Aquabacterium sp. OR-4: one gene and its partners. Each later gene encodes a partner of the first gene's protein in a complex. Links are inferred from orthologs where the notes say so. Each region holds a gene or a part of one and is shown on either strand. Other genes may lie near its edges.

Region 1 (4,426 bases):
CACATCAGCCACGGCCTGTGGGTCGAACTGGGCTATGCCGCGGCCATCGGCGGGCTGCTGGATGCGCCCTGGCCCGCGGTGGACGAATCGGCCCTGGTGCAGGACGAGGTCGAGCTGGTGCTGCAGATCAACGGCAAGACCCGCGGCGCCGTGACGGTGCCGGCCGCTGCCGACAAGGCCGCCATCGAGGCGGCCGCGCTGGCCTCGGCCGAGTTCGCCAAGTTCAGCGAAGGCAAGGCGGCCAAGAAGGTGATCGTGGTGCCGGGTCGCCTGGTCAACGTGGTGGTGTGAGCGGCGTGGCGATGATGCTCCGCCGCCGGCAGCTGGGTGCCGTCGCCTTGGCGGCGGCCGCCGCCGGCGCGCTGGGCGGCTGCGGCTTTGCGCTGCGCAGCGAGCCGCCGCTGCCCTTTGCACGCATTGCGCTGCTGGGCCTGGCTGCCGATTCGCCGCTGGGCGAGGAGCTGCAGCGCCGCCTGAGCGGCCAGGTGCAGGTGCTGCCGGCGCCGGCCCAGGCCGAGGTGGTGCTGCGCGTGCTGGAAGACCGGCGCCAGAAGGTGGTGGCCGCGTCCACCGCGGCCGGCCAGGTGCGCGAGCTGACGCTGCGCGTGCGCCTGGTGTTTCGCGCCGAGACGCCGGGCGGCCGCGAACTGATCCCCGACACCGAGCTGATGCTCAGCCGCGACATGAGCTACAGCGAGACCTCGGCCCTGGCCAAGGAGCAGGAAGAAGGCGAGCTTTACGCCGCGATGCAGACCGACATCGTGCTGCAGGTGCTGCGCCGCCTGGCCCGGGTGAGCCCGGCACGCTGACGGCGCCCGTGGCAGCGACCCTTGACCGGCCAAAGCCGCGCCACAATCCACGCCCAAGATGCAACTGCGCAGCGATCAGCTCGACGCCCACCTCGCCCGCGGCCTGAAGCCGGTCTACACCGTGCACGGCGACGAGCCGCTGCTCGCCCAGGAAGCCGGCGACGCGGTGCGCAACGCCGCCCGTGCGGCCGGCTACAGCGAACGCAAGGTGTTCACCGTGAGCGGCGCGCACTTCGACTGGTCGGGCGTGCTCGGCGCGGCCCAGGCCATGAGCCTGTTTGCCGAGCGCCAGCTGATCGAGCTGCGCATACCCGGCGGCAAGCCGGGCAAGGACGGCTCCGAGGCCCTGCAGCGCTACTGCGCCGCGGTGGGCGACGACGTGCTGACCATCGTGCACCTGCCCCGGCTCGACCGCCAGCAGCAGCAGTCGGCCTGGTTCATCGCGCTGGACGCCGCGGGCGTGAGCGTGCGCGTCGATCCGGTTGAACGCCGCGCGCTGCCGCAGTGGATCGCCCAGCGCCTGGCGCGCCAGGGCCAGCGCGTGGCCGAAGGCGATGTGGGCGTGCAGACCCTGGCCTTTTTTGCCGATCGCGTGGAAGGCAACCTGCTCGCCGCGCACCAAGAGCTGCAGAAGCTGGCGCTGCTGTACCCGGCCGGCGAGCTGGCCTACGAGCAGGTGGAAGCCGCGGTGCTGAACGTGGCGCGCTACGACGTGTTCAAGCTCAGCGAGGCGGTGCTGGCCGGCCAGACGGCCCGCGTGCTGCGCATGGTGGACGGCCTGCGCGCCGAGGGCGAAGCCACGGTGCTGGTGCACTGGACCCTGGCCGAGGACATCCGCGCACTCAAGCGCGTGAAGGACGCCATGGCCCACGGCAAGCCGCTGCCGATGGCGCTGCGCGAGAACCGCGTGTGGGGCAACAAGGAGCGCCTGTTCGAGCGCGTGCTGCCGCTGCTGGCCGAGCACCAGCTGGCCCACCTGGTGGAGGCCGCCAGCACCTGCGACGGCATCGTCAAGGGCTTGAAGCACCCGCAATGGCCGCTCGAGCCCTGGGATGCGCTCAAGCGCCTGGCGCTGATGCTGGTGCAGGCCGTGGCCGCCCCGCCGGCGCCGCGCGGGCGTGCGGCGGTGCGCGTGCGGCTGGCGCTGGAAGCCTGAGCCGCGCGCTCAGGCGGCCGGCCGCGCGTCGCTGTCCAGCAGGCCGTACAGGTTCGTGTCGTAGCTGCGGCCCTTGGCCGTCCAGCGCTGGCGCAGCCGGCCTTCGAGCGTGAAGCCCAGGCGCGCCAGCAGCGCGCACGAGGCGGCGTTGTCGGGGTTCACCTCGGCCTCGATGCGGCGCAGCTGCAGCACGCCGAAGGCATGGGCGCAGGCGGCCTGCACGGCCTCGCGCATCCAGCCCTGGCCCCAGCAGTCGCGCGCCAGCGCATAGCCCAGCTCGATGCGGCGGCTGCCTTCGTCGTGCTTGAACAGCAGCAGGCTGCCGATCACCCGGCCATCGGCGCGGCGCTGCAGCACCCGCTGCTGGGCACCGCCGGTGGCCTGCAGCGCCTGCATGCGCGCCAGCCAGGCCTCGCCATCGGCGCGTGTGGCCCAGGTGGCGTAGGGCAGGTACTGCGTCACCGCGTCGTCGCCGTTCATGCGCAGCAGGTCGTCCAGGTGGGCCTCGGCCACCGGCGACAGTTGCAGGCGCGGGGTGCTCAGGGTCTCGAAGCAGGGCAGGGGCATGGCAGGTCTGCGGTCAACCGCGGTCGACGCGCACCGCCAGCACCACCGAGGTGGTGGTCTTGCGCACGCCGTCGGTCTCGCCGATCTCGTCGAGCAGCGCGTCCAGCCGCGCCGTGCTGTCGGCGCGCAGCACGGCCAGCAGATCGCTCTCGCCGCTCACCGTGTACAGCTGGGTCAGCTCGGGGATGGCCTGCAGGCGCAGCACCACCTCGCGCGAGCGCTTGGGCTCCACCGAGATGCCCACCTGGGCCATCACGCGCGGGCGCTCGTCGCCCTGGCCCAGGCGCACCGTGTAGCCCACGATCACGCCGCTGCGCTCCAGCCGCTGCAGCCGCGCCACCACCGTGGTGCGGGCAATGCCCAGCTGGCGCGCCAGGTCGGCGGTGGGTGTGCGGGCATTGGCCTGCAGCCGTGCGATCAGCGCGCGATCGGTGTCGTCTTGAATCATTGTGGCGAACTGTATCGACGAATCGTCCGAATCAGTAATCGTTCTGACGAATTGCCGCTTTCAATCGCCCGGGCGCCAGATCAGACTCCAGGCCATCGGCCATGCGGCCCGCCCCCCCTGCCACCGTCTCCAGGAGCCTTCCATGCACATCGCCCTGCTCGGCGCCGGCCACATCGGCCAGACCATCGCCCGCCTGCTGGCCACCAGCGGCGACTACACCGTCACCGTGATCGACCGCGACGCCGCCGCGCTGGCCCGCGTGGCCGCGGCCATGCCGGCCGGCACCACGGTGGCCACCGCGCAGGTGGACACCGACGAGCCGCACGCGCTGCTGGCGGCGGTGCGCGGCCATGCCGCGGTGGTCAACGCCCTGCCCTACCACCTGGCCATTGCGGCCGCCGGTGCGGCGCGCGAGGCCGGCTGCCACTACTTCGACCTGACCGAGGACGTGGCCGCCACCAAGGCCATCCAGGCGCTGGCCGAGGGCGCGCCCACCGCCTTCATGCCGCAGTGCGGGCTGGCGCCGGGCTTCATCGGCATCGTGGCCCACCACCTGGCCAGCCAGTTCGAGACGGTGCGCGACGTGCAGATGCGCGTGGGCGCGCTGCCCGCGTTTCCGACCAACCAGCTCAAGTACAACCTGACCTGGAGCGTGGACGGCCTGATCAACGAGTACTGCCACCCCTGCGAGGCCATCCATGGCGGCCAGTTCATCCAGGCCCTGCCGCTGGAAGGGCTGGAGCACTTCAGCCTGGACGGCGTGGAGTACGAAGCCTTCAACACCTCGGGCGGGCTGGGCACGCTGTGCGAGACCTGGGGCGGCCGCGTGCGCCACCTCGACTACAAGACCGTGCGCTACCCCGGCCACCGCGAGCGCATGAAGTTCCTGCTGGACGACCTGGGCCTGGCCGGCGACCAGGAGCTGCTCAAGAGCATCCTGCGCAAGAGCATGCCGGCCACCATGCAGGACGTGGTGCTGGTGTTCGTCACCGTCTCGGGCGTCAAGCGCGGCGCCTTCGTGCAGGAGGTGTTCGCGCGCAAGATCTTTGCCGACCGGGATGTGACGAATCCGCTGTCGGCGATCCAGATCACCACCGCCGCCGGCATCTGCGCCGCGGTCGATCTGTTCCGCGAGGGCCGGCTGCCGCGCAGCGGCTTCGTGCGGCAGGAGCAGGTAGAGTTGCCCGCCTTCCTGGCCAACCGCTTCGGCAGCGCCTACCAGCAGTCGCGCCAGGTGGAGTCGATCGCCTGAGCGCCCCAGCCCCAGCCCGAGCCCGAGCCTGAAGTCCCTGCCATGACCACGCCCCACACCACCACCGCCGCCGCCGCCACCAGCGCCACCAGCACCGCGGCCACCACCGCCACCGCCGCCGATCTGCTGGCCCGCCTGGGCGTGCCCGCGGCGCTCACCACCGGCGGCCCGCTGGCCGCGCGCTCGCCCATCGA
Region 2 (4,507 bases), 740 kb from region 1 along the record:
CAATCGGCCAGGCGCAGGGCGCCATCGGCGGTGGGGGACACGGCGGGCAGGGTGGGGGCAGCGGTGCTCATGCGGCCGATTATCATCAGCGCCCCATACCGCAGTCGGCTGCTCGGCCGCTTCTTTCGTGCTTGGTGATCCTGTTCTGGCCTGCGCGGCATGAAGCTCTGGCGTGTTGTTCTGGTGCTGCTGCTGCTGGCCGTGGGCGGCGTGGCGGGCGGCGTGGCCTGGTGGCTCGAGCGGCCGCTGCCGCTGGCCGCACCGGCGGTGGAGCTGTCCATCGAACCCGGCATGAGCCCGCGCGAGGTGGCCGCCGCCTGGGTGCGCGCCGGTGTGCAGACGCCCGACTGGGCGCTGTACCAGTGGTTTCGCGCCAGCGGCCAGGCCCGCCGCATCCGCGCCGGCAGCTACGAGGTCGAGCCCGGCATCACGCCACGCGGCCTGCTGGGCAAGATGGTGCAGGGCGACGAAAGCTACGAGCGCGTGCGCCTGATCGAGGGCTGGAGCCTGCGGCAGTTTCGCGCCGCGCTGGCCAAGGCCCCGCACCTGAAGCCCACCACCGCCGCGATGAGCGACGCCGAGCTGCTGGCCGCGCTGCAACTGCCCGCGCTGCCGGGCCTGGGCAGCGTGGCCAGTGCCGAAGGCCGCTTCTTTCCTGACACCTACCTGTACAGCCGCGGCGTCAGCGATCTCACCGTGCTGCGCCGCGCCGCACTGGCCATGCAGCGCCAGCTCGACGCCGCCTGGGCCCGGCGCGCCGAGGGCCTGCCGATCAGCACGCCGGGCCAGGCGCTGGTGCTGGCCTCGATCGTCGAGAAAGAGACCGGCCAGGCAGCCGACCGCGGGCGCATTGCCGGCGTGTTTGTCAACCGCCTGAAGATCGGCATGCCGCTGCAGACCGACCCCAGCGTGATCTACGGCCTTGGCGAGGCCTTCGACGGCAACCTGCGCAAGCGCGATCTGCAGGCCGACACGCCCTGGAACACCTACACGCGCCGCGGTCTGCCGCCCACGCCCATCGCCATGCCGGGCCTGGCCTCGCTGCGCGCGGCGGTGCAGCCCGAGGCCACGCGTGCGCTGTACTTCGTGGCGCGCGGCGATGGCTCCAGCATCTTCAGCGAGGATCTCGGCGCGCACAATCGCGCCGTCAACCAATACCAGCGCGGCCTGCCGCCGTCGCCCACCGCGCCCCGACCATGAGTTTCAGAGCCTTGTCCATCGCGCAGCGCGCCCAGCACCGGGCCGCTCCCGAGCCGGCCCGCAAGCCCCTGGCGGATCGGGCGCCGTACACCGTGACCGAGGCACGGGCATGAACCGCGGCCGCTTCATCAGCTTCGAGGGCATCGATGGCGCCGGCAAGTCCTCGCACATCGCCGCGCTGGCCGAGTGGCTGCGCGCGCGCGGCCACCGCGTGCGGCTCACCCGCGAGCCCGGCGGCACGCCACTCGCCGAGGCGCTGCGCAGCCTGTTTCTCGAGCAGCCGATGGACGCGCTGACCGAGGCGCTGCTGGTGTTTGCCGGCCGCCGCGACCACCTGGCCCAGGTGATCGCACCGGCGCTGCGGCGCGGCGAGTTCGTGCTGTGCGACCGCTTCACCGATGCCACCTTCGCCTACCAGGGCGCCGGCCGCGGCTTTGACCTGGGCGTGCTGGCCCAGCTTGAGCAATGGGTGCAGCGCTCGCCCGAGCTCGCCGAAGGCTTCATCGCGCCCGATCTGACGCTGTGGTTCGACGTGCCGGCCGAGGTGGCCGCGCAACGCCGTGCCGCCGCCCGCGAGGCCGACCGCCTGGAGCGCGAAGACCTCGACTTCTTCGGCCGGGTGCGCAGCGGCTACGCCCAGCGCGCGGCGGCCGCACCGCAGCGCTTTGTGCGCATCGATGGCCACCAGGCCATCGAGGCCGTGTGGCAGCAGGTGCAGCAGGCGCTCGAGGGGCAGACATGGGCGTGACATCGTCGGGGCTGCTGATCGGTGTGGGCCCGCAAGGCCAGTTGCCGCTGCCCTGGCTGGGCGAGGGCCTGGCGCGCGCCCGCGCCTTGACCCAGGCCCATGCCCTGCTGGCGCATGGCCCGGCCGGCGTGGGCCAGCTCGAGTTCTGCCTGCTGCTGGCCCAGGCCTGGCTGTGCGAGCGGCCGGCCGCACCCGCCGCAGGGCAGGGCCTGGGCGCAGGGCAGGGCGCCGCCTGTGGCCATTGCGAGAGCTGCCACCTGGTGCGCTCGCGCAGCCACCCCGATCTGCTGGTGGTGCTGCCCGAGGCGTTGCGCCTGCAGATCGGCTGGGCCGACGACGACGAAAAACCCAAGGGCGAGGCCAAGCCCAGCCGCGAGATCCGCATCACCCAGTTGCGCGAGGCCATCGACTGGGCCCAGCGCACCAGCGGCCGCGGCCGCGCCAAGGTGCTGCTGATCCATCCGGCCGACGCGATGAACGGCCCCACCGCCAACGCCCTGCTGAAGACCCTGGAAGAGCCGCCGGGCCAGCTGCGCATCGTGCTCGGCAGCGCCGATCCCGAACGCCTGCTGCCCACGGTGCGCAGCCGCTGCCAGCGCGTGCCGCTAGCTTTGCCGCCGGCCGAGCAGGCCGCCGCCTGGCTGCGCGCCCAGGGCCTGGCCGAGCCCGGCCCGCTGCTGGCGCTGGCCGGCGGCAGCCCGCTGGAAGCGCTGGCGCTGGCCGCCGAAGGCCTCACGCCCGAGGTGCTGGCCGAGCTGCCGCGCCGCGTGGCGGCGGGCGATCCAGCGCCGCTGCAGGGCCGGCCGATCCCGCGCGTGGTTGAACTGCTGCTGAAGCTGGCGCACGACGCGATGGCCCTGGCCGTGGGCGGCGCGCCGCGCCACTTCGCCGCCGCAAGCCTGCCGGTGGGCGGTGATCTGGCTGCGCTGGTGGCCTGGCAGCAGGCCCTGCTGCGCGCCGCCCGCCACGACGAACACCCGTGGAACGCCGGGCTGCTGATCGAATCGCTGGTCGGCCAGGCGGCGGCCGCATGGCCGGTGGCGCCGCGTGGCGCACAGCGCGGCGAACGCCCGGCTCCCGGCGCCCACGGCGGCGGACGCGCTTCGCTACACTCGGCGCGATGAACGAGCCCGCCTCCCGCCCCGGATCCCTCGCCACCACCGTGGCCACGCCGCGGCCCGCCGTGATCCAGCTGGTGTTTCGCGAAAAGGGCGCGCTGTACGCCGCCTACATCCCGATGCTGGCCGATGGCGGCCTGTTCGTGCCCACCACGCGCGACTACAAGCTGGGCGAAGACATCTACCTGCTCCTGTCGCTGCCCGAAGACCCGCAGCGCTACCCGGTGGCCGGGAAGGTGGCCTGGATCACCCCGGCCAATGCCTCGGGCGGCCGCACCCAGGGCGTGGGCGTGCGTTTTCCCAACGACGACAAGGCCCGGCTGCTGCGCCTGCGCATCGAGGAGATCCTGGGCACCCAGATCTCGTCGGCCAAGCCCACGCAAACCGTCTAGCCGGGCAAGGGCGGTCAGCCGGGGCCTGATGGGCGCTCAGCCGCCGCGGCCAAGGCGTGCCGCGCCCGCCTTTTTGGGCTTTCGCCCGCGCCTGCGGCGCGGCAACATCCGCCCCCTCTGACCTGCTGCTGTCCATGTTTGTCGACTCGCACTGCCACCTGAGCTTTCCCGAACTGCGCGAACGCATCGACGCCATCCGCGCCGACATGGCCGCCGCGCAGGTGGACCGCGCGCTGCTGATCTGCACCACGCTGGAAGAGTTCGACACCGTGCACGGTCTGGCCATGGCGCACGACAACTTCTGGGCCACAGCCGGGGTGCACCCCGACAACGAAGGCGTGACCGAGCCCGACGAAACCACGCTCGGCGCGCTGGCGCGGCGCGACAAGGTGCTGGCCATCGGCGAGACCGGGCTCGACTACTACCGGCTCAATGGCCGCAGCGTGGCCGACATGGCCTGGCAGCGCGAGCGCTTCCGCGTCCACATCCGCGTGGCGCGGCAACTGGCCAAGCCGCTGGTCATCCACACCCGCAGCGCCTCCGACGACACGCTGGCCGTGCTGCGGGAAGAGCAGGGTGGCACGGTGCACGGCGGGCCGGGCGGCGTGTTCCATTGCTTCACCGAGACCGCGGCGGTGGCGCGTGCCGCGCTCGATCTGGGCTTCTACATCTCGTTTTCCGGCATCATCACCTTCCGCAATGCGCAAGACCTGCGTGAGGTGGCCGCCTTCGTGCCGCTCGACCGCTGCCTGATCGAGACCGACAGCCCCTACCTGGCACCGGTGCCCTACCGCGGCAAGACCAACTCGCCGGCCTATGTGCCGCATGTGGCCGCCGAACTGGCCAAGGCCAAGGGCCTGAGCCTGCAGGCGGTGGCCGAGGCCACCAGCCGCAACGCCGAGCGCCTGTTCGCTTTGCCCGCCCTGGCCTGACCGCAGACCGCCGCAGGAGATCGTTGCCATGTTCCGTACCAGCATGCGCCTGATGGCCGCGTTGAGCCTGGCGTTGGCCAGCCTGGGCGCCCATGCCGGCGCCTACGACGACTTCTT
Region 3 (4,452 bases), on another replicon or contig:
GCCGATGTCGGCCGGGCCGATGCCGTCCAGCGGCGACAGCCGGCCCATCAGCACGAAGTACAGGCCCTTGTAGCTGCCGCTGCGCTCGAGCGCGGCCTGGTCGGCCGGCGACTCCACCACCAGCAACTGGCGCGCATCGCGCTGCGGGTCGAGGCAGGTGGCGCAGATGCGCGCCTCGGTGAAGGTGTGGCAGCGCTCGCAGTGCCGCACATGGCCCACGGCCTGCTGCAGCGCCAAGGCCAGGCGCTCGGCGCCCGGACGGTCGTGCTGCAGCAGGTGGTAGGCCATGCGCTGGGCCGACTTGACGCCCACGCCGGGCAGGCGGCGCAGGGCCTCGACCAGGCCCTCGAGACTGCCTTCGCTCACGCCGGCCCCCTGTCAGTGCCCAAGGACACCCGGCGGTGCCGCCGGCGCAGGGCTCGGATGCAAGCCGGTGGCCGCCACGAAACCAGCTTTGCCGGGCCGCTGGCGGCGCCCTCGCCCCAGGCTCTGGGGGGCGGCGCCAAAGGCGCTGCGGCGGGGGATCATCAAAACGGGAACTTCATGCCCGGGATCTGCGGCATGCCGGCGGTGACGCGGCCCATCTTCTCCTGCGTGGTGGTCTCGACCCGACGCACCGCGTCGTTGATCGCGGCGGCCACCAGGTCTTCGAGCATGTCCTTGTCGTCGGCCAGCAGGCTGGGGTCGATGCTGACCCGCTTGACATCGTGCTTGCAGGTCATCTGCACCTTCACCAGGCCGGCACCGCTTTCGCCGGTGACCTCGATCGAGGCCAGCTCGTCCTGGGCCTTCTTCAGGTTGTCCTGCATTGCCTGGGCCTGCTTCATCAGGCCGGCCAACTGGTTCTTCATCATGGTGGTGTTCCTCGGGACGGAAGGGCTTGGGTGTTGCCGGCGACCCGCGCCGGCGGCAGGGGACGCGATCAGGCCGACGGCGGACTGACCGGCTTGATCGAGCCGGGCACGATGCGCGCACCCGGAAACTGCGCCATCAGGGCCTGCACCGCCGCATCGCTGCGGATGGTGTGCTCGGCCTGGCGCTGAGCGGCCTCGCGGGCCTGGGCATCGCGACGCGAGATGGAGTCTTGCGGCACGCCCGATTCGGTGTCGATCTGCACCGGCTCGCCCAGGCTGGCCTGCATCGCGCCGGCCAGCTTGAGCACCAGCGCCGGCGCCCGCAGCGATTCACGCTCGACCCGCAGGCACCAGCGGCGGCCACCGCCGTCGGCGGCCGGGCGTGGCGTCACCGACAGCAGCTCGGCCTGCACCGCCAGCTCGCGCACCAGGGCCACCAGGCCACCACCGGGCGCCGCCAGCGGGCGCAGGGTCTGGCTCCAGAGCTCGCCCATGGCGGTGGCCTGCAGCGGCGCTGCGGCCGGGGCCACGGTCGCGGCGGGCGCTGACCGCGCCGGCCCGGCCAGTGCCGGGCCCGGTGTGTCGTCGGGCGGCCCGGCGGCGTCGCCATCGGCCTCGGGCGGCGGCAGGTCGTCGTCAACCCAGGGCGGCGGCTCGCGGCCCGAGGCGGCCGGCGCCGGTCTGGCCGCGGCCGGCGCGGCACGCGCGGTGGGCGCTGCACGCCCGACAGGCACGGCAGGCGCCGTGGCCACGGCCCGCGCCGGCGCCGCCATCTCAGGCGCCGGTGGCTCGGCCATCTCAGGTGCCGGTGGCGCGGCCATCTCAGGTGGCGGTGGCTCGGCCACGTGCAGCCCGGCGCTGGCCGCCTGGGCCGCCTGGCTTGCGCGCGGCGACGGCAGGGTTTGCGCAGCCTGAGCCGAGGGCGCCACCTGCGGCACCGGCACCGGCACCGGCACCGGCACCGGCACCGGCACCGGCACCGGCGCTGGCGCAGCAGCAGCAGGCATCGTGGCGCGCGGCGCATGCACCGGCGCCACCGATGCCACCGGCGCCACCGGGGCACTCGCCCGGGCGATCGGCGGCGTCACCGCCAAGGGCGCGGCGCGCGCTGGCGCGGGCGCCGCGGCGCCGGCCGGTGGAAAGGCCAGAAAACGCAGCAGCACCATGGTCAGCGCGGCGTATTCGTCGCTCAGCAGGCCCAGCTCGGCGCGGCCGTGGATCACGATGCCGTAGAGCAGCTGGGTCTCGTCGGCGGCCAGCGCAGCGGCGGCCTCGCGTGCGGCGGCGCTGTCGGGGTCGTTGTCGTCCAGCGCGCCCGGCACCGCCTGCTCCACCGCCATCTGCTGCAGCAGGGCGGCCATCTCCTCGAGCGTGCCGGCGGCCGACAGGCCGCGCCCGCGCAGCCCGTCCACGGTGGCCAGCACGGCGGGGCCGTCGCGCTGCGCCAGCGCCTGCACCAGGCGCAGTGCATGCGAGCGGTCAACGCTGCCGAGCATGGCGCGCACGGCGTCCTCGCCCAGCTGGCCGCCACCGTAGGCGATGGCCTGGTCGGTGAGCGACAGCGCATCGCGCATCGAGCCGCGCGCGGCGCGCGACAGCAGGCGCAGCGCGCCCGCATCGGCCGGCACGGCCTCGGCCTCGAGCACCTGCTGCAGGTGCTCGCGCACCGTCTCGGGGGCCATCGGCCGCAGGTTGAACTGCAGGCAGCGGCTCAGCACCGTGGGCAGCATCTTCTCGGGGTCGGTGGTGGCCAGCACGAACTTCAGGTACTCGGGCGGCTCCTCCAGGGTCTTGAGCAGCGCGTTGAAGGCGTCCTTGGTGAGCTGGTGCGCCTCGTCGATCATGAACACCTTGTAACGGCCCACGCTGGGCTTGTACGCGGCGCGTTCAATCAGATCGCGGATCTCGTCGATGCTGCGGTTGCTGGCGGCGTCGAGCTCGATGTAGTCGATGTAGCGGTCGGCATCGATCTCGGTGCAGGCCTGGCACACGCCACAGGGCCGCGCGGTGACGCCACCGCGGCCATCGGCCCCGGTGCAGTTCAGGCTCTTGGCCAAGATGCGGCTGACCGTCGTCTTGCCGATGCCGCGGGTGCCGGTGAACAGGTAGGCATGGTGCAGGCGGCCCGACTGCAGCGCGTGCGTCAGCGCCTGCACCACGTGCGTCTGGCCCACCATCTGCTCGAAGCTGCGCGGGCGGTACTTGCGGGCCAGAACGACATCCGTCATGCCTGCCCCTCGGCCAACGGGTACGTCGGCCGCTCGCCAGAGGCCATCGCGGGCCGGCTTGGGCGCGGCCCGGCGCTCTGCTTGCGCGCGCTGGTAGACGGGGTGTGTTGCATCCGGCGCATTCTAAGGAACCCACCCCGCCCGCCGTCGGCGTGCGCAAGCTGTCAACGATAATCCCGCCCCATGAGTTCCTCGCACGCCCCTTCGAACCCGGGCACGCTCAGCTATGAGCAGGCCGGCGTCAATTACGACCTGATCGATCCGCTGAAGGTCAGCGCCCAGCGCGCTGCCGCGTCCACCGCCAGCCAGCTGGGCCGCCACGGCTTCACCGAGGTGGCCGCCTCGCGCGGCGAATCGGCCTATGTGGTCGATGTCGGCCCGTTCTACATCGCTTCGATCGTCGAATGCCTGGGCTCCAAGGCCCTGGTGGCCGACGAGATGGCCACCCTCACCGGCCGCAGCTGGTACGACGGCATTGCGCAAGACACCATCGCGATGGCCGTCAACGACCTGATCACCGTGGGCGCCACGCCGCTGGTGGTGCAGGCCTACTGGGCCGCCGGCGGCAGCGACTGGTTCGGCGACGCGCAGCGTGCCCAGGCCCTGGTGGCCGGCTGGAAGAAGGCCTGCGAGGTGTGCGGCGTGGCCTGGGGCGGCGGCGAGACGCCGGCGCTGGCCGGCATCGTCGAGGGTGGCCGCATCGATCTGGCGGCCTCGTGCACCGGCCTGATCAACCCCAAGCAGCGCCTGAGCGTGGGCGACCGGCTGCAGGCCGGCGACGCCATCGTGCTGCTCGATGCCAGTGGCATCCACGCCAATGGCCTGAGCCTGGCGCGCAAGCTGCTCGAACGCCTGCCGCAGGGCTGGCTGACCGAGGTCGACCCGGTCAACCACCCCGGCCTGAGCTATGGCGCAGCGCTGCTGGCGCCGACACCGCTGTATTCGCCGGTGACCGAGGCGCTGTGGGCGGCCGGCATCGTGCCGCACTACTGCGCCAACATCACCGGCCACGGCTGGCGCAAGCTGCTGCGCCACCCGGGCAGTTTCACCTACCGCATCCACACCGTGCCGCCGGTGCCGCCGGTGCTGAAGTTCATCCAGCAGCACGCCCAGCACGATGACCGCGAGGCCTACTCCACACTGAACATGGGCGCCGGCTTTGCACTGTTCGTGGCCGCCGAGGACGCCGAGCGCACCGTGGCCGTGGCCCAGGCCCAGGGCATCGGCGCCCGCATCGCCGGCACGGTGGAAGCCGGCGCCAAGCAGCTGCTGATCGAGCCGATCGGCGTGCGTTTCGGCGACGACGACCTGCAGCTGCGCTGATCGAGCGCCCCGCCCGGGCCGCCCGCTGCGCCGCCCGGGTGATCGGG

Evidence for each region. Proteins that work in one complex are often made in the same cells at the same time.
Region 2: the proteins of holA (region 1) and N4G63_RS05620 are in contact, whole or in part, in a cryo-EM structure (PDB 8GIZ), measured with the Escherichia coli proteins. The link is inferred for Aquabacterium sp. OR-4 from one-to-one orthologs.
Region 3: the proteins of holA (region 1) and dnaX are in contact, whole or in part, in a cryo-EM structure (PDB 8GIZ), measured with the Escherichia coli proteins. The link is inferred for Aquabacterium sp. OR-4 from one-to-one orthologs.

The regions. Positions count from the first base shown.
Region 1 is NZ_JAOCQD020000001.1:574,605-579,030, reverse strand. Bases 1-2,916 are described here. They hold holA (DNA polymerase III subunit delta), read left to right. Parts: upstream 1-867; coding sequence 868-1,965; downstream 1,966-2,916. Other genes in these bases: N4G63_RS02295 (Lrp/AsnC family transcriptional regulator), read right to left, coding at 2,546-2,916; N4G63_RS02300 (GNAT family N-acetyltransferase), read right to left, coding at 1,975-2,532; N4G63_RS02310 (LPS-assembly lipoprotein LptE), read left to right, coding at 306-809; leuS (leucine--tRNA ligase), read left to right, coding at 1-291. In the rest of the region: more of N4G63_RS02295, read right to left, coding at 2,917-2,980; N4G63_RS02290 (saccharopine dehydrogenase family protein), read left to right, coding at 3,123-4,232; amaB (L-piperidine-6-carboxylate dehydrogenase), read left to right, coding at 4,275-4,426. UniProt on the Escherichia coli protein: Part of the beta sliding clamp loading complex, which hydrolyzes ATP to load the beta clamp onto primed DNA to form the DNA replication pre-initiation complex.
Region 2 is NZ_JAOCQD020000001.1:1,316,810-1,321,316, reverse strand. The notes cover bases 1,009-4,005. They hold N4G63_RS05620 (DNA polymerase III delta subunit-related protein), read left to right. Parts: upstream 1,009-1,938; coding sequence 1,939-3,072; downstream 3,073-4,005. Other genes in these bases: N4G63_RS05610 (TatD family hydrolase), read left to right, coding at 3,593-4,005; N4G63_RS05615 (PilZ domain-containing protein), read left to right, coding at 3,069-3,458; tmk (dTMP kinase), read left to right, coding at 1,310-1,948; mltG (endolytic transglycosylase MltG), read left to right, coding at 1,009-1,200. Also shown: CAF17-like 4Fe-4S cluster assembly/insertion protein YgfZ, read right to left, coding at 1-71; more of mltG, read left to right, coding at 160-1,008; more of N4G63_RS05610, read left to right, coding at 4,006-4,390; N4G63_RS05605 (ankyrin repeat domain-containing protein), read left to right, coding at 4,419-4,507. UniProt on the Escherichia coli protein: Part of the beta sliding clamp loading complex, which hydrolyzes ATP to load the beta clamp onto primed DNA to form the DNA replication pre-initiation complex.
Region 3 is NZ_JAOCQD020000002.1:806,328-810,779, forward strand. The notes cover bases 503-3,444. They hold dnaX (DNA polymerase III subunit gamma/tau), read right to left. Parts: upstream 3,083-3,444; coding sequence 923-3,082; downstream 503-922. Other genes in these bases: N4G63_RS15875 (YbaB/EbfC family nucleoid-associated protein), read right to left, coding at 528-854; N4G63_RS15885 (AIR synthase related protein), read left to right, coding at 3,266-3,444. In the rest of the region: recombination mediator RecR, read right to left, coding at 1-366; more of N4G63_RS15885, read left to right, coding at 3,445-4,405. UniProt on the Escherichia coli protein: Part of the beta sliding clamp loading complex, which hydrolyzes ATP to load the beta clamp onto primed DNA to form the DNA replication pre-initiation complex.